2 regions of the Variovorax sp. RCC_210 genome follow, and region 2 is predicted to be linked to the other one. Evidence: riboswitches for the same ligand, from Rfam matches in the RefSeq annotation. Region 2 holds a riboswitch; the other holds the start of a gene.

Region 1 (8,554 bases), on a different contig from region 2:
ACGAGCGCACGCTCACGTCCTGCACATCGCCTTCCAGGAACACATGGAAGGCGAAGTTGCGCACGCTGTCGGTGGAAATGCGCGCCAGCGAGCGCTCCAGCCGCATGGCGTCGGAGCGGCAGTCGGTGAAGACGATGTCGCCGACCTGGTAGCGGTCGATGGCCGCTTGAAAGGGCTGGCCGGTGTCGTCGCCGGCCGGCTGCACGTCCATGACATGCCCCACGCGCTCGCGCCAGGCCTGCAGCCGCTGGGCCGGCGGCTGGGCCGACACGTCGAAATGGCTGCAGGGGAGACCGTGGGCGAACGGGGTTCGCAGGCCGGTTCCGAGGTCGAGTTGGCCCATCAAAAAGTGCGTGGAAACGGCTTTGGGCCTGTCATTGAACGGACAAATAAGACAAAAGTGCCAATAAATCCCGCAAAACGGCCGGATTCTCTCAAGAACTGAGACGCACGGTCAAGCCCGCCCGGCGCCCGAAAGCACGCTTGCGGCTGAGGTGGTTGCAAGGCCACGACCAAGGGATCTGCGCCCCGAAGGGCGCAATGCAGTCACTGACCGTTTTCGAGCGAATGAAGGCGTCCATGTCCAGAGCAAGAATCCAGCGGGTTGCCACGCAGCTGGGAAGCAGCAATCGCACCGTTTCGACCGTTCGCCTCGTACTGGAGGCAAAGCCCTTGTTCACGCCCGCACGCCGGCCGGCCAGTTACACGGTGGCCCGCGGCACCATCTCCCGGCGCAGCCTGGTCGTGAAGCGCCGGGGCGCGCAGGCGCGTGTCGCCGCGCTGCGGGAGCGGTCGCGGCGGATCGACCAGTTGTGCGTGCTGGCCTCGCCTGTGCAGGCGCTGCCGAACCCTTCGGTGCAGGAGGTCGCACCCCTGTGCGGCAGCGCCATGCGCGACAGCGGCGAGGCGCTGGTGCGCTCGATCGGCGACGACGTGCAGCCGGTCAACTCGGCGGTCGCCGCCGCGGCGGTGGGCGCGCTTTTTTCCGATTCGAACGAGGTGGAGCTGGCCTTCCTGATGCGCCTGATCGCCGAGGGCGACACGGCCACCGCGTCGCGCATCGCGCACCGCATCGTGGAGGCCAAGAGGGATGGGCACGACCTGCCTGGTGGCATGCAAGCGGTGCACGCCGATGCTGGCATCGATGCCGCGCCGCCGAAGATGCGCTGGGCCGAGCCGACGCAGAAGAAGACGCCGACCGCCCCCGCCAAGCCACGGCGCACGCCCTTGCCCGCGGGGTCGGACCATGCACGGGGCGCGCTGTCGCCGCGCGAGCTCAATGTGCTGCGGCTGATTTCACAGGGGCTCAGCAACCGCGAGATTGCCGAGTCGAGCTACCGCTCGCTGCACACGGTGGACGCGCAGGTGAAGAACATCTACCGCAAGCTGGCCGTGAACTCGCGCGCGCAGGCGGTGCGCGAGGCCATGCAGAAGGGGCTGATCAACCTGGAAGCCTGCGGCTAGCGCACCGCGGGCTTGAACTCGGGCTTGGGCTTGGGCTTGGGCCCGGGCTACTTCCTGCAGTTGCCGCCGCGGGAGACGCTGCCGTCCTTGCATTCGGTGAGCATGGCGCCGTCCGATGAAGGCGACGGTGACGGCGGCACGGTGGCCGTGCCCCGGTCGGGCCCGGCGTCTTTTTCGTAGACGATCTTCTTGCTGCCGAGCTCGCAGCTGCCCACCACCTGTCCGTTGGCCGATGCGCTGGCATCGACCGCGGTGACGGTGAAGCGCGCCACGCCAGCGGCGGCGATCTTCGATTCGATCTGGGTGCGCAGGGCGTCGCAGCTTTCGGCGCCATGGGCTGGCGCGGCCACGGTCGCCGCAATGCCGGCCAGGGCCAGCGCGAGGGGAAGCAAGCGGTGTTTCATGGGGGGCCTGCCTTGCATGGCGTTGGAGGGGGAAACAGTCTAGTCCCGCTCCGGCCCGCCGTGCACCCCTTGCGCAAGGGGTGCACGGGGAGGCGAGGGGGCAAGCCCCGCGCCTCCGGGTGGCATCGACCCTGTATCAGGCCGATGCCAGCGTCGCGTTGAGCGTTGCGCTCGGACGCATCACGGCTGCGAACTTCTCCGGGTCGGCCAGGTAGTAGCCGCCGATGTCCACGGCCTTGCCCTGCACGGCCGCGAGCTCTTCGACGATCTTCTTCTCGTTGGCAGTGAGCGTCTCGGCCAGCTTCTTGAACTTGGCCTGCAGCTCGGTGTCGTCGGTCTGCGCGGCCAGTTCCTGGGCCCAGTACATGGCCAGGTAGAACTGGCTGCCGCGGTTGTCCAGCTGACCCGTCTTGGGGGACGGGTTCTTGTTGTTGTCGAGCAGCTTGCCGGTGGCGGTGTCCAGCGTCTTGGCCAGGATGGCGGCCTGCTTGTTGCCGGTCTTCAGGCCCAGGTCTTCCAGGCTCACGGCCAGCGCCAGGAATTCGCCCAGCGAGTCCCAGCGCAGGTGGTTTTCTTCCACCAGCTGCTGCACGTGCTTGGGGGCCGAGCCGCCCGCGCCGGTCTCGTACAAGCCGCCGCCGGCCATCAGCGGCACGATCGACAGCATCTTGGCCGAGGTGCCCAGTTCCATGATGGGGAACAGGTCGGTCAGGTAGTCGCGCAGGATGTTGCCGGTGGCGCTGATGGTGTCCAGCCCGCGGACCACGCGTTCCAGCGTGTAGCGCATGGCGCGCACCTGGCTCATGATCTGGATGTCCAGGCCCGAGGTGTTGTGCTCGTGCAGGTACATCTTGACCTTGGTGATCAGCTGCGCCTCGTGCGGGCGGTAGGCGTCCAGCCAGAACACCACCGGCATGCCCGAGTTGCGCGCGCGTGTGACGGCCAGCTTGACCCAGTCGCGGATCGCGGCGTCCTTCACCTGGCACATGCGCCAGATGTCGCCTTGCTCCACGTTCTCGCTCATCAGCACTTCGCCGGTGTCCAGGTCGGTGATGTTGGCGACGCCGTCTTCGGCAATCTCGAAGGTCTTGTCGTGCGAGCCGTATTCCTCGGCCTTCTGGGCCATGAGGCCGACGTTGGGCACCGTGCCCATGGTCTTGGGGTCGAAGGCGCCGTGCCACTTGCAGAAGTTGATGATCTCCTGGTAGATGCGGGCGAAGGTCGATTCGGGCATCACGGCCTTCACGTCCTTCAGGCGGCCGTCGGCGCCCCACATCTTGCCGCCGTTGCGGATCATGGCGGGCATCGAGGCGTCCACGATCACGTCGTTGGGCGAATGGAAGTTGGTGATGCCCTTGGCCGAGTCGACCATGGCCAGCTCGGGGCGGTTCTCGTGGCAGGCGTGCAGGTCGCGCTTGATCTCGTCCTGCGTGCTCTGCGGCAGCGCGGCGATCTTGGTGTACAGGTCGACCATGCCGTTGTTGACGTTGATGCCCAGCTCGTCGAACAGCTTGCCGTGCTTCTCGAAGGCTTCCTTGTAGAAGATCTTCACGCAGTGGCCGAACACGATGGGGTGCGACACCTTCATCATGGTCGCCTTGACGTGCAGCGAGAACATCACGCCAGTCTTGTGCGCGTCCTCGATCTCCTTTTCATAGAAGGCCAGCAGTGCCTTCTTGCTCATGAACATGGAGTCGATGACCTCGCGGTCGAGCAGCGCGACCTTGGGCTTGAGCACGATGGTCTTGCCGCTCTTGGTGATCAGCTCCATCTTCACGTTGCGCGCGCGGTCCAGGGTCATGGACTTTTCGCCGTGATAGAAGTCGCCGCCGTGCATGTGCGAGACGTGCGAGCGCGAGGCCTGGCTCCAGTCGGCCATGCTGTGCGGGTTCTTGCGGGCGTATTCCTTGACGGCCTTGGGCGCGCGGCGGTCGGAATTGCCTTCGCGCAGCACCGGGTTCACCGCGCTGCCCGTGCACTTGTTGTAGCGCACGCGAATGTCCTTGTCTTCGTCGCTGGTCGGGTTCTCGGGGTAGTCGGGAATCTTGTAGCCCTTGCCCTGCAGTTCCTTGATGGCCGACTTCAGCTGCGACACCGAGGCGCTGATGTTGGGCAGCTTGATGATGTTGGCGTCGGCCTGCAGCGTGAGCTTGCCGAGTTCGGTGAGGTTGTCGGGCACTTTCTGCGCGTCGCTCAGGAATTCGGGGAATTCACCCAGGATGCGGGCGGCCACGGAGATGTCGCTCGTGGTGACGTTGATGCCGGCCGGGTTGGTGAAGGCGCGGATGATGGGCAAAAACGCGTAGGTCGCCAGCAGGGGCGCCTCGTCGGTGAGGGTGTAGACGATGGTGGGTTGCTTCGAGCTCATGCGCTTGCTTCCGTAGATGCTGGTTGTCGGGTTGGCTGGAAATCTTCAGGCGGGATCAAACCGCCGGAATCCGTGATTGTCACCCGTCGGGGCCCGGTTCGGCCCGCCATGGGTGCGATCACCCCCACGAGGGGGCTTGTCAATGGGGGTTGCGCAGGGTGGTACGCAGGGGAGGCGCAAGGTGCCGAGGCGCTTCAGCGCAGCGGCAGGCTGATGGTGGCTGCCAGCGGCACGGCGTCGATGTGCTCGGCGCTGGCCACCACGAAGGCCCGCCCGGTGGCCGGCCCTGCGAGTTCGCCCAGCGAACGCCACAGGCAGCGCACCGAGCCCGCGTCCAGCGCCGCGGTGGGCTCGTCCAGCAGCACCAGCGGGCGGCTCGAGGCCAGCGCCGCGGCCAGCCACACCTTGCGCTTGGAGCCGGTCGACAGCATGAACATCGACTTTTCCAGGTGCGGCGTGAGCGAAAGGCCCTCGACCAGCGCCTGCCACCGTGCCTCGTCGAAGCCCGCGTCGCCCTCGCGCAGCGCGGCGGTGCAGGCGTGCACCGTGCTCTGGTCGAAGCGGTCGGTGGACGGGTCGACGAAGAACACGTTGCGCCGGTATGCCTCGGGCGCGGCGGCGAGGCTGGCGCCGGCCACCGTCAGGCCGCCCCTGGCCGGGAGCGCGCCCGCAATGACCTGGAGCAGCGCCGTCTTGCCGGCCCCCGTGTCGCCGTACAGCAGCGTGACGCCGGGGCCGACGCGGGCGCTCCAGTTCGAGGCGATGGCCGGCTGGTCGGGGTAGGCGAAGCCGAGCGCGTCGATCTGCAGGACGGGGGAAGAGGGAGCGGAGCTGGATGGGTTCATGGTCGCGGGCGACTTTATCAAGCGCTCGCGCGGCGTGGGCATGCAAACCTCCGACGCGAATTGCGATGCGTGGCTACCATTCGGCTCCATGAAAAAACTGCTCACCGCCGGTTTCCTCGCGTCGCTCACCTTGGCGCTCATGGCGGGCCCCGCGCTCGCCGCACCGGCCGCGCCCACCGCGCAGGTGTTCGATGCCGTGAACAAGCCCGAGGCGCTCGACCCGCAATGGCGCGTCCGGTTGTGCGCCTTGCTGCCGCAGCCCTGCGACGTGCAGCAGATCGGCCTGTACCGCCCACGCGGCGCCACGCCCGGCGACTACCTGGTGCTCTCCGCCGAGCCGCTGGTCATGGCGCGCGTGAAGCGAAGCACCGACGCCAAGGGATGGCAGCTCACCACGCTGAACGATTTTTCCGCCTATGCCGACGCGCTGAAGAAAGACGGCGCCGAAGGCTCCGGCCCGCGCGACATGCGCCTGTCGCTCGCGCCCGCGCTCTACCCGACGGCCGAGGGCAAGTGGGCGGTGGCCGTGCTGCAGACCGTGTCGGAGATGTACTCGGGCGGCGGCGCGTCGTTCGACACGGCGGACTTCGTGCCGCTCGAACGCGAACGTGAAGGCGAGGGCGAGGGCGAAGGCAAGGCGAGGAGTGCCGTGCAGCGCGGCATTCCCTTCTCGTGCTTCAAGATGATCCGCGCCTGCTTCAGCGAGAAGGACTACAAGACCTCCAAGCATTGCCACGACGAAAGCAACGGCAGCCTGCGCATCGCGTACGGCCAGGCGGCCAAGCCCGGCGCGCCGTACGACTGGCAGTACACGTGGCTGCAGAGCGAGTGGCCGCAAGGCGAGCCGCAGCGCGCCACCACCACCTCGCGCATCCGCTTCACCGCGAAGACGACCGAACGCGCGGACTTCTGCGGCGGCCCGCAGTAGACGTTGACTGCGGCGCAGCTTTCTCGCGGATTGCTGCTTTTGGCACGCAATCTGCTTTGAGAAGTTGATCCAGGAGAAATGCCGGCCCGATGCGTCGAGTTAGTGCATTACCGAAGGCGACAGCCCATAACGCTCAGGTCCCAAGACTGGATTTTTACTGACGCTGGAGAGCGCTGACCGGCCCCGTTGCAAGGGCCGAGGGCAGCCGCCGAAGGGGCAAGCCCTGTGCGATGTGCGCGCAGGGTGAATCTCTCAGGCAAAAGGACAGCAGGGGCACACCGCGCATTGCGTGCGGCGTGTCCTTGTTCGCTTCCGGAGCCGCTTTCTTCATGACCTGTTTTCCGCAACGCCGCCAGGCCGCCACGCTGCCACGCCGCATGCAGTACGTGTGCCGCGGCGTTGCGCGTGTTCGCGCCTTTCTTTTTCAACCGGAGAACTGATCCATGCTGACGAAACGACAACTGAAAGCCATGTTCGCGGGCGCGTTGCTGGCCACGGCCGCTGCCGCTGCCTTCGCGCAGGACGCGGGCAAGGTGCTGCGCCTGGTGCCGCAGTCCGACCTGAAGATCCTCGACCCGATCTGGACCACCGCCTTCGTCACGCGCAACCACGGCTACATGGTGTACGACACGCTGTTCGGCGTGGACGAGCAAGGCAAGGTGCATCCGCAGATGGTCGACAAGTACACCACCAGCCCCGACGGAAAAACCTGGACCTTCACGCTGCGCAAGAGCCTGGCCTTTCATGACGGCAAGCCCGTCACGTCCGAAGACGTCATCGCCTCGCTGAAGCGCTGGGGCCAGCGCGATGGCCTGGGCCAGAAGATGTTCACCGCGCTGGACAAGGCCGAGGCGGTGGACGCCAACACGTTCAAGCTGGTGTTCAAGGACAGCTTCGGCATGGTGCTCGACGCGCTGAGCAAGCCCTCTTCGAACCCGCCTTTCATCATGCCCGCGCGCGTGGCCGCCACGCCCGCCGACAAGCAGATCGACGACGCCACCGGCTCCGGCCCCTACATCTTCAAGAAGGACGAGTACCGCCCCGGAGAGAAGATCGTCTACCTGAAGAACACCAAGTACGTGCCGCGCACCGAGGCCCCCTCGGGCACCGCCGGCGGCAAGAACGTGTACGTCGACCGCATGGAATGGATCGTGCTGAAAGACGCGCAAACCCAGGCCAACGCGCTGGCCAACGGCGAGGTCGACATGATCGAGTGGGTGCCGTCCGAGCAGTACACGGCGCTGAAGAACAACCCCGCCATCACCATCGACAGCCCGGTGCCCAAGGGCTCGTTCGCGCTGCACCTGAACCACTTCATCCCGCCCTTCGACAACCCGAAGATCGCGCAGGCCGCGTTCATGGCCATCAACCAGGAAGCGCTGATGCGCGCGCAACTGGTGCACAAGGAGCTCTACAACAGCTGCGCCTCCATCTACCCGTGCGGCTCGGCCTATGCCTCCGACAAGGCGAGCTACTTCACCGGCAAGCCGCAGTTCGAAAAGGCCAAGGCGCTGCTGAAGGAAGCGGGCTACGACGGCAAGCCCGTGGTGCTCATGTACCCGGCCGACTTCGCGGTGCTCAACAAGTTTCCGCCGGTGATGGCGCAGCTGCTCAAGCAGGCCGGCTTCAACGTCGACATGCAGTCGATGGACTGGCCCACGCTGGTCACGCGGCGCGCCAAGAAAGACCCGGTGGCCAACGGCGGCTGGAACCTGTTCATCACCGGCTGGGGCATCGCAGACAACATGAACCCGATGTTCTTCGCGCCGCTCACCGGCAACGGCGAGAAGGGCTGGTTCGGCTGGGCCACCGACGACAAGCTGGAGCAGCTGAAGTCGGAGTTTCTCGCCACGGCCGACGAGCCCAAGAGGAAGGAACTGGCCACGGCCATCCAGCAGCGCGTGTACGACACCGGCATCTACGCGCCCATTGGTGAATACAAGCCGCTCACGGCCTACCGCAAGGGCGTGGTGAGCGGGCTGGTGCGCTCGCCGGTGGGTGTGTTCTGGAACCTGAAGAAGAACTGATCGCGCACGCCACTCACGGAACCGCCCCATGCTGCTTTTTCTTGCACGCCGCATTCTGTCGACCGTGCCGGTGCTCGTCATCGTCGCGCTCATCGTGTTCCTGATGCTGCGGCTCGCGCCCGGCGACCCCGCGGCCGCCATCGTGGGCGACAGCGGCACCAGCGAGAACATCGCCAAGGTGCGCGAGCAGCTGGGGCTCAACCAGTCGCTGCCGGTGCAGTTCTTCCACTGGAGCGCGCAGCTGCTGCAGGGCAACCTGGGCGAGTCGTACTTCATGAAGAAGACGGTGGCCGAGCTGATCGGCCAGCGCATCGAGGCCACGGTGTCGCTGGCGGCGGTGACGCTGGTGGTCACCATCCTCATCGCGGTGCCGCTGGGGGTGATCGCGGCGTGGCGGCATGGCGGCTGGCTGGACCGCATGCTGATGGGTTTCTCGGTGATGGGTTTTTCCATTCCGGCCTTCGTCATCGGCTACGTGCTGATCTGGATCTTCGCGTTGCATCTTCAGTGGCTGCCGG
Region 2 (8,554 bases):
GACCGCCGTGATTTCCAACTCGCCGCGCGCGCTCGGCTTCACCGCCTTGGCGATGTCCACCACCTGGTTGTCATAGAAGTACAGGCCCGTCACCGCATAGCTGCTCTTCGGCTTCAGCGGCTTTTCCTCGATGCTGCTGGCCTTTCCTGCCGCATCGAACGCAACCACACCGTAGCGCTCCGGGTCATGCACGTGGTACGCGAACACCGTCGCACCAGCGTCCTTCGCATCGGCGCCGCCCAGCAGGTGCGCCAGATCGTGCCCATAAAAGATGTTGTCCCCCAACACCAGCGCACTCGGCGAATTCCCCACGAACTGCTCACCGATGATGAACGCCTGCGCCAGCCCGTCCGGGCTCGGCTGCACCGCGTACTGCAGGTTGATGCCCCACTGGCTGCCGTCGCCCAGCAGCTGCTGGAAGCGAGGCGTGTCCTGCGGCGTGCTGATGATCAAAATGTCGCGCATGCCGCCGAGCATCAGCGTGCTGAGGGGGTAATAGATCATCGGCTTGTCGTACACCGGCAGCAGTTGCTTGCTCATGGCCAGCGTGGCCGGGTGCAGGCGGGTGCCCGATCCACCGGCCAGGATGATGCCCTTGCGTTGCGTTGTCGTGGTCATGCGTTTCTTCTCGTGTGAATTCGCTTCTTGTCGTCTGTTCTCAGAGCGTTTCGCGCAGCATGCGCGCAACGCCTTCCTGCCAAGGCGGCAGGCGCAGGCCGAAGGTGGCCTGCAGTTTGGAAGTGTCCAGGCGCGAGTTGTGCGGCCGCTTCGCCGGCGTCGGAAACGCGCTGGTCGGCACGGCCTCGACGGCATCGGGGCCCGCCTTCAGCTCGACACCCGCCTGCTGCGCCAGCTCGAGCACGAAGCGCGCGTAGCCGTGCCAGGTGGTCTCGCCGCCGGCAATCGCGTGGTACAGCCCGGCTTTCGACGGGTCTTGCAGCGTCGCGCGAATGGCGTGCGCGGTCACGTCGGCCAGCAGTTCCGCTCCGGTGGGGGCGCCGAACTGGTCGTCGATGACGGTCAGCTTGTCGCGCTCCTTGGCCAGCCGCAGCATGGTCTTGGCGAAGTTGCCGCCCCGCGCCGCATACACCCAGCTGGTGCGAAAGATCAGGTGCTTCGGGCAGTTCTGCGCCACCAGCTGCTCGCCCTCGAGCTTGGTCTGGCCGTATACGCTGAGCGGGCCGGTCGCGTCGTCTTCCTTCCAGGGCTTGCTGCCGCTGCCGTCGAAGACGTAGTCGGTCGAGTAATGCACCATCAGCGCGCCGATCTGCCGGGCCGCCTCGGCCACCACGCCGGGCGAGGTGGCGTTGAGCTTGCGCGCGAACTCGGGCTCGCTCTCGGCCTTGTCGACGGCGGTGTGCGCCGCGGCATTGACGATGACGTCGGGGCGCACCTTGAGCACGGTCTCCGCCAGCTGCTCGGGCCGGCTGAAGTCGGCGTGGAAATCGGTGCTGTCGAAGTCGAGCGCCACCAGCTCACCGAGCGGCGCCAGGCTGCGCTGCAGTTCCCAGCCGACCTGCCCGCCCTTGCCCAGCAGCAGCAGCTTCATGCCGCGGCCTTCGTCGGTGCGGTCGATGCTGCAGGTGCGGCGTCGTATTGCTTTTCGACCCACTCGCGGTAGGCACCGCTTTGCACGTTGTGCACCCACTCGCTGTTCGCGAGGTACCACTCCACCGTCTTGCGGATGCCGGTGTCGAAGGTCTCGGCGGGCTTCCAGCCGAGTTCGCGCTCCAGCTTGCGCGCGTCGATGGCGTAGCGGCGGTCGTGGCCGGGGCGGTCGGTGACGTACGTGATCTGCGCGTTGTACGGCTTGCCGTCGGCCTTGGGGCGCAACTCGTCGAGCAGCGCACACACGGTGTTGACGATCTCGATGTTGGGCTTCTCGTTCCAGCCGCCGACGTTGTAGGTTTCACCGAGCCGGCCGGCCTCGAGCACGCGGCGGATGGCGCTGCAGTGGTCCTTCACGTAGAGCCAGTCGCGCACCTGCATGCCGTCGCCGTACACGGGCAGCGGCTTGCCGGCCAGCGCGTTGACGATCATCAACGGGATCAGCTTCTCGGGGAAGTGGAAGGGACCGTAGTTGTTCGAGCAGTTGGTGGTGAGCACCGGCAGGCCGTAGGTGTGGTGCCAGGCGCGCACGAGGTGGTCGCTGGCGGCCTTGCTCGCCGAGTACGGGCTGTTGGGCTCGTACTTGTGCTCTTCGGTGAAGGCGGCGTCGGTCTTGGAAAGCGAGCCGTACACCTCGTCGGTCGACACGTGCAGGAAGCGGAAGGCGGTCTTCTCGTCGGCCGGCAGCGCGCTCCAGAAACCGCGCACCGACTCGAGCAGGCGGAAGGTGCCGAGCACGTTGGTCTGCACGAAGTCTTCGGGGCCGTGGATGGAGCGGTCGACGTGCGACTCGGCGGCAAAGTTGACCACGGCGCGCGGCTTGTGCTCGGCCAGCAGGCGGTCGATAAGGGCGCTGTCGCCGATGTCGCCCTGCACGAAGATGTGTCGGGGGTTGCCCTTGAGCGACGCGAGGGTCTCGAGGTTGCCCGCGTAGGTCAACTTGTCGAGATTCACGACCGGCTCGTCGCTGTTCGCGATCCAGTCGAGTACGAAATTGGCGCCAATGAAGCCAGCGCCGCCGGTAACCAAGATCATGGAGTCCCCTGAATGTTGGAAGTCATCGCCTTGTCGCAATGAACGTAACGCGCGATTATCCCATTGGGTCAACAGGCCGAAACACAAGACGTTACCGTTCTCTTCACCCCGTGTTTACAATCGCGGCACTGCAGGAGAGCGGGCCACCCGGTGGCCCTACCGAAGGCGCAAACTCCCATAAACGCTCAGGTCGGCCCGACGAAGTCTTGAAAAGGCTTCGGCAAGGGGTCAGTACTGCACCACATCAAACGCCGTCTGGAGAGCCATCGCACCGTTCATTGGTCGCGATGCACCGAAGGAGCAAACCCGTTGCAATGGCGCAACAGGTGAATCTCTCAGGTACCGAGGACAGGGGGAGCGGCAACTTGGACTTCGGTCGTCCGGTTGCCTGCTATTGATTCAATAGCACACCACGCCCGTCGTTCAAGCGCTGCAACCTCAAAGGTACTTGAAATGCGCGTGATCGTTCTTGGCGCCGGCCTGCTCGGCGTGACCTCGGCTTACTACCTCCAGCAACTCGGCCACGAAGTGACCGTGATCGACCGGCAGGCCACCCCGGCCGCCGAAACCAGCTTCGCCAACGGCGGGCAGATCTCGGTGAGCCATGCCGAACCCTGGGCCAACCCCAGCGCGCCGCTCAAGGTGCTGCAATGGCTGGGCAAGGAAGACGCCCCGCTGCTCTTTCGCATCCGCGCGGACATGCGCCAGTGGCTCTGGGGCCTGCAGTTCCTGCGCGAATGCACGCCGGCGCGCACCCGCCACAACATCGAACAAATCGTTCGCCTGGGCACCTACAGCCGCGAGATGTTGCAACAGTTGCGCCGCGACACGCGAATCGACTACGACCAGCGCACCCAAGGCATCCTGCACTTCTATACGACGCAGAAGGAGTTCGACGGCGCCCTCGCCCCCGCCGAGCAGATGCGCGCCCTGGGCTGCGAACGCCAGGTCATCTCGGCCGACGAGGCGGTGAAGATCGAGCCAGCCCTCGCCCACATCCGCCCGAAGCTGGCCGGCGCCACCTTCACGGCCGAGGACGAGTCGGGCGATGCCAACCGCTTCGCGCGCGAACTGTCGAAGCTCGCCGCCGCGGCCGGCGTGAAGTTCCTCATGAGCCACACCATCACCGCACTGCGCGAAGCCGGCGGCGCCATCGACCACGTCGAGGTGACCGACAACGAAGGCCGTTTCCAGCGCATTCGCGGCGACGCCTTCGTGATGGCGATGGGCTCGCTGAGCCCGCTGCTCGCCGCGCCGCTGGGCATCCGCCTGCCGATCTACCCGGCCAAGGGCTATTCGGTGACGCTGCCCGTGAAGGACGCCGCCAAGGCGCACCAGGTCTCGCTGACCGACGACGAGTTCAAGCTGGTGTTCTCGCGCTACACCTCGGAGACGGGCGACCGCCTGCGCATCGCCGGCACGGCCGAGCTCAACGGCTACGACCGCGACCTGAACCAGGTGCGCTGCGAGGCCATCGTGCGCCGCGTCGAAGAACTGTTCCCCGGCGCCGGCGACACCACGCAGGCGCAGTTCTGGACCGGCCTGCGCCCGGCCACGCCGAGCAACGTGCCGCTGATCGGCAAGACCAAGCTCGCCAACCTGTTCCTGAACACGGGCCACGGCACGCTGGGCTGGACGCACGCGTGCGGCTCGGGCAAGTCGATCGCCCGCATCGTGAGCGGGCTGGCGCCGGAGGTCGATTTCGCGTTCACCGGCATGCCCGCGCCGCAGCCGCGCGTGCTGCAGCCGGCCTGATCGACTCGACCGGCCTGCGGGCCGGTCAGTCGTTGCTGGTGAACACCGTCAGCACCCCGGTATAGCCATACAGGTGATGCCGGGCGATTTCGCCCGCCGCGAAGAACCCCACCAGCGGCACGTCGCCCAGCGCGTGCCGCACGATCTGCAGCTCCGCGCCCGGCGCACCGAAGTGCGGTCCGCCGCGCCCGGAGCAGCTCACGTACACCGCGCCCGCGATGCGCCGCGCCGGGTGCGGGGCCGCCTCGGCCTCGCCCGCGGCCACGGCGCGCGCGGTGGCCAGGGTCTGTTCCTCGGGCTCCAGCTCTTCGCGGATTTCCGCGCAGATGCGCATCAGGTCGGCCCGCGCGGCCTGCGCGTTGCGGCGGCAGAAGGTCAGGCGCATGCCGGCCTCGGCGGTGTCGGCAATGGCGATGCCGCGCCGCGTGGGGTCCAGGCCGATGATGTGGCGCACCAGCACGTCGGCGCCCAGGTCGCCGGTGCGGCGGATGCCGTCGCTGCCCGCGTCGGCCAGCCCGACCAGCGTGTTGCGCACGGCGTCGATGGCCTCCTGCGGCCGCTCGAGCGACACCTGCAGGTCGGCCAGCAGCACGTCGAGCGCAGGCTGGCCGTCGAGCTTGAGCAGCAGGTTGCCGTCGGCCTCGGTGATTTCGCGCTCGCGCACGGCGCCCGAGCGCAACGGCTGGCAGCCCTGCGTGACGCGCGAGACCACGCGCACGCCCTCGCCGAACACCACGCCCGACATGCCGCCGGAAAACACCCCGCCCGCCGCCCCGTGGCCGCGGATGTTGCCGTTGCCGCCGATGGCGAACTGCAGCGAGCCGCCGCGCCCGGAAGACAGCCCGCCGAACAGGTAGCCGGTGTCGGTGCGCCCGGCCATCTCGCCGACCAACTCGGCCAAGTCGGGCGTGGCAGGGTCGGCATGCACCAGCGCCGTGTGCGCCTCGAAGCCGCTCATCTCCGAATTGCCCAGCGGCGCCACGCCCGAAAACACGCGGTACTGATCGCTGGGCAGCGCGCACAGCATCAGGCTGATGCCGGGTTCGTCGAAATATTCGGCATTGTTGGCCGACACGCCGATGCCGACGGTGCCCGACCAGTCCGTCACCTCGGGCAGCTCGGCGCTCAGGTGGTCGAGGATGTCCTGCGCCTCGCTCGCGTAGTGGTCGGTGATGTAGAGCAGCCCGAGCGTGGGGGCTGACGCGTAGTCGGGCAAGGCCATCTGCGCGCGCAACTGAGCCAGCACGAGGCCGGCTGCCATGCGCCACTGGGGATGGGTGGCATGACCGGAGGGAAACAACTTCATGATGCGTGCCGACCCGTTCTCTTCAAAAAATATGCGTGTATGACGTCAGCGCCGCGCGGAGGTTCGCTTGCGGGCGGCGGTGGCGGTCTTCTTTTTGGCGGCCGGCGCGGCAGGGGCCTTGCCGGCGGCGGACTTCGCGGCTGACCTGGCCGCCGTTTTAGCGGCGGTCTTGGCCGCTGGCCTGGCGGCGGCCTTTTTCGCGGCCGCCGGCTTGCCCATCACCTTGCCCACGGCATCGGCCAGTGGCTGGGCCATCGCGGGCACCTTGAGCTGCGCGGCGTCCTGCAGCGCGGTGCTGGCGATCTGCTGGAACTGTTCGGTGAGCGCGCCCCACCACTGCATCGGGTCGACCACGCCGGCAGCGCCGGCTTTCGCGGACCCGGATTTGCCTGCAGCCGCCTTGGCGCGCGACTTCGCGGCCGGTGCTTCTGCTTCTTCGTGCTCGGGGGCTTCCTCATCAGCCTCCTCGATTTCCTGGTCCTCCTCGTCCTCTTCAGCCTCCTCGACCTCTTCGGGCTCGGCCCGTCCAGTCGCCCAAGGCGCCGCGGCCGGAGCAGGTGAAGCCGCCGCGGGCGCCGGCGCCATCGCGGCCGCCTGCTTGGTGAACGCGCTGGCGATGTCTTCCATGCGCACGTTCATGCCGCGCAGGGTCGACAAGGTCATCTTCTGCACCTCGAGCGCCTGGATGGTCGCCTTCAGCGCATGGCCGTTCTGCTCCAGCCAGTACTGCACCGTCTTGAGTTCCTGGATGCGCTTGTCGACCTCTTCCACGCTCAGCGTGGGCGCCACCCAGCTCGCCAGGCTCGGAATGCCGGGCACCGAGCCCGCCCCGGCACCGGCGGCGGCACCCCCGGCAAGGTTCTTCAGGAAGTCGAATCCGGGGACGAACTGGCTGAAGTCGAAGGGCTTGTTGGCATTGCTCATGGGCGGGGGTCTCCAGGCTGGGTTTTCTTGTGTTGCCAGCTTACTCCAAGGCCCGGTGCGCGCGCCGCCCTCAGACCCCGTCGCGCACCTTGCTGAACACCTTCCAGAAGGTGGCGTCCTGCGAGGTGGCGAAGTTGATGCGCATCATCGTGCTCGGCGGCCGGCGCGCATGAAAGAGCGAGCCCGGCGCCAGCAGGTAGCCCTGGTCGAGCATGCGCTGGGTGAGCGCGTCGGTGTCCACCCCGGTGTCGACCCAGCCGAACAGGCCCGCCGGCTCCGACGCGAAGGTGCAGCCGTGCGACATCGCCAGCTTCACCGCCCGCCCGCGCGCGCCGTCGAGCCGGATGCGCACGCGCTCCGAATGCCGGCGCAGCTGCCCCTGGTCGATGCACCACGACAAGGCCCGCTCGAACAGCGTGGGCGAGGTCAGCGTGGCCAGCAGCTTGGTCTCCAGCAGCCGCTCCTTCAGCGCGGGCGCCGCGGCCAGGAAGCCGATGCGCCAGTTGGGCGCCAGAATCTTCGCGAAGCCGCTCACGTAGATGGTGCGCCGCAGCCCGTCGAGCGCGCTCAGCCGCGTGGCGTGCTCGGGCGCGAGGTGGCTGTAGGTGTCGTCCTCGACGATGTGAAAGTCGTGCTCGTTGGCCAGCTGCAGCACACGGTGCGCGCTGCCAGGCGTCAGGCTGTAGCCCGTGGGGTTGTGCAGCACGCTCACGCTCACGAACAGCTTGGGCTGGTGCAGCTTGCAGTACTGCGCCATCACCTCCAGGTCGGGCCCGTCGGCGCGCCGCGGCACCGGCAGGATGCGCATGCCCAGGGCCTCCAGCCGCGCGAACTCCAGCGCCCAGCCCGGCTCCTCGACCATCACCGGGTCGCCGGCGCGCAGCAGCGTGCGGCTCACGATGTCCAGCGCATGCGTGGCGCCGATGGTGGTCACGATCTGATCGGGCGACGCCGGAATGTTGATGCCCACCAGCTTCTGCGACAGGCTGCGCCGCAGGCTGGTGTCGCCCGACGGCTCGCCGTATTGCAGCGACAGCTCCTGCAGCGCGGCCGTGCTGGTCATGCGCCGCACGGCGGTGGGCATGAAGGTCGATGCCATCCAGTCCGGCGGGAACACACCCATGCCCGGCTGCGGCTTGTCGCTGGGGCGGTGGAACATGCTGCGGATCAGCGAACTGGCGTCGGCCGGCACGCGCGAGGCCATCATCTGCACGGCCATGGCGGCCGGCATGCCGGCCACGCCGCTCGGCTCCACGCCCGTGCCTGAATTGCCTGAGCTGCCCGAACTGCCCGAACGGCCGTCGTTCGCCGGCGCGGCGTCGCGCACATAGAAGCCCTTCTGGCGCCGCGCCTCCACCAGCCCCTGCGCCAGCAGCTGGTCGTAGGCGGCCACCACCGTGTACGGGCTCACGCCCTGCTGCCGCGCGCATTCGCGCACCGAGGGCAACCGGGCGCCGGGTGGCAGCAGCCGGGTGCGGATGCGCTCGGCCAGGCGGTCGGCCAGCTGGGCGGTGAGCGACTGGGTGGAGGTGCGTGTCAGCATGCGTTCGGCGCTCTCGCGGCAGGAGCGCCGGCCCTCTTGAGGCGGCGCTGTGTCGACGGATTGACCAATACAGATTCCCCGATTGTTCGATCATCTGTACTGGCACTGTAATGGTCTGAAGTTTAGAGTGTGTGTCATGAACTGGCAAGAATTCACCGCGCTGCTGGTGCTGGCCACGGCGATGAGTTTTTCGCCCGGTCCCAACACCACGCTCTCCACGGCCCTGGCGGCCAACGGCGGGCTGCCGCGCGCCATGCGCTTCGTGGTGGCCGTGCCCATCGGCTGGACCTTGCTGCTGGTGCTGTGCGCCGCCGGCCTGGGCGCGCTGGTGGTGGCGGTGCCGCCGCTGCGCGTGGCCATCAAGGCGCTGGGCATCGGCTACC

Evidence for each region. Region 2 has a riboswitch for glycine ahead of AB6807_RS26580 (D-amino acid dehydrogenase). Riboswitches for the same ligand answer to the same signal wherever they lie in the genome.
Region 1: it holds a riboswitch for glycine, as region 2 does, so the genes downstream of both, AB6807_RS33355 (ABC transporter substrate-binding protein) here and AB6807_RS26580 (D-amino acid dehydrogenase) in region 2, are expected to answer to the same signal.

What each region holds. Positions count from the first base shown of each region.
Region 1 is NZ_JBFUPJ010000017.1:76,532-85,085, forward strand. Features, by position in the region: gene AB6807_RS33325 (AraC family transcriptional regulator) at 1-343, opposite strand, end outside; gene AB6807_RS33330 (response regulator transcription factor) at 673-1,464, shown strand; gene AB6807_RS33335 (DUF1161 domain-containing protein) at 1,512-1,868, opposite strand; gene AB6807_RS33340 (NADP-dependent isocitrate dehydrogenase) at 2,005-4,236, opposite strand; gene AB6807_RS33345 (ATP-binding cassette domain-containing protein) at 4,431-5,081, opposite strand; gene AB6807_RS33350 (hypothetical protein) at 5,170-6,009, shown strand; glycine riboswitch at 6,163-6,287, shown strand; gene AB6807_RS33355 (ABC transporter substrate-binding protein) at 6,453-8,036, shown strand; gene AB6807_RS33360 (ABC transporter permease) at 8,065-8,554, shown strand, end outside.
Region 2 is NZ_JBFUPJ010000011.1:79,112-87,665, forward strand. Features, by position in the region: gene rfbA (glucose-1-phosphate thymidylyltransferase RfbA) at 1-618, opposite strand, end outside; gene rfbD (dTDP-4-dehydrorhamnose reductase) at 659-1,549, opposite strand; gene rfbB (dTDP-glucose 4,6-dehydratase) at 1,546-2,643, opposite strand; glycine riboswitch at 2,765-2,854, shown strand; glycine riboswitch at 2,889-3,005, shown strand; gene AB6807_RS26580 (D-amino acid dehydrogenase) at 3,097-4,398, shown strand; gene AB6807_RS26585 (FIST C-terminal domain-containing protein) at 4,424-5,704, opposite strand; gene AB6807_RS26590 (PhaM family polyhydroxyalkanoate granule multifunctional regulatory protein) at 5,750-6,628, opposite strand; gene AB6807_RS26595 (PLP-dependent aminotransferase family protein) at 6,699-8,171, opposite strand; gene AB6807_RS26600 (LysE family translocator) at 8,308-8,554, shown strand, end outside.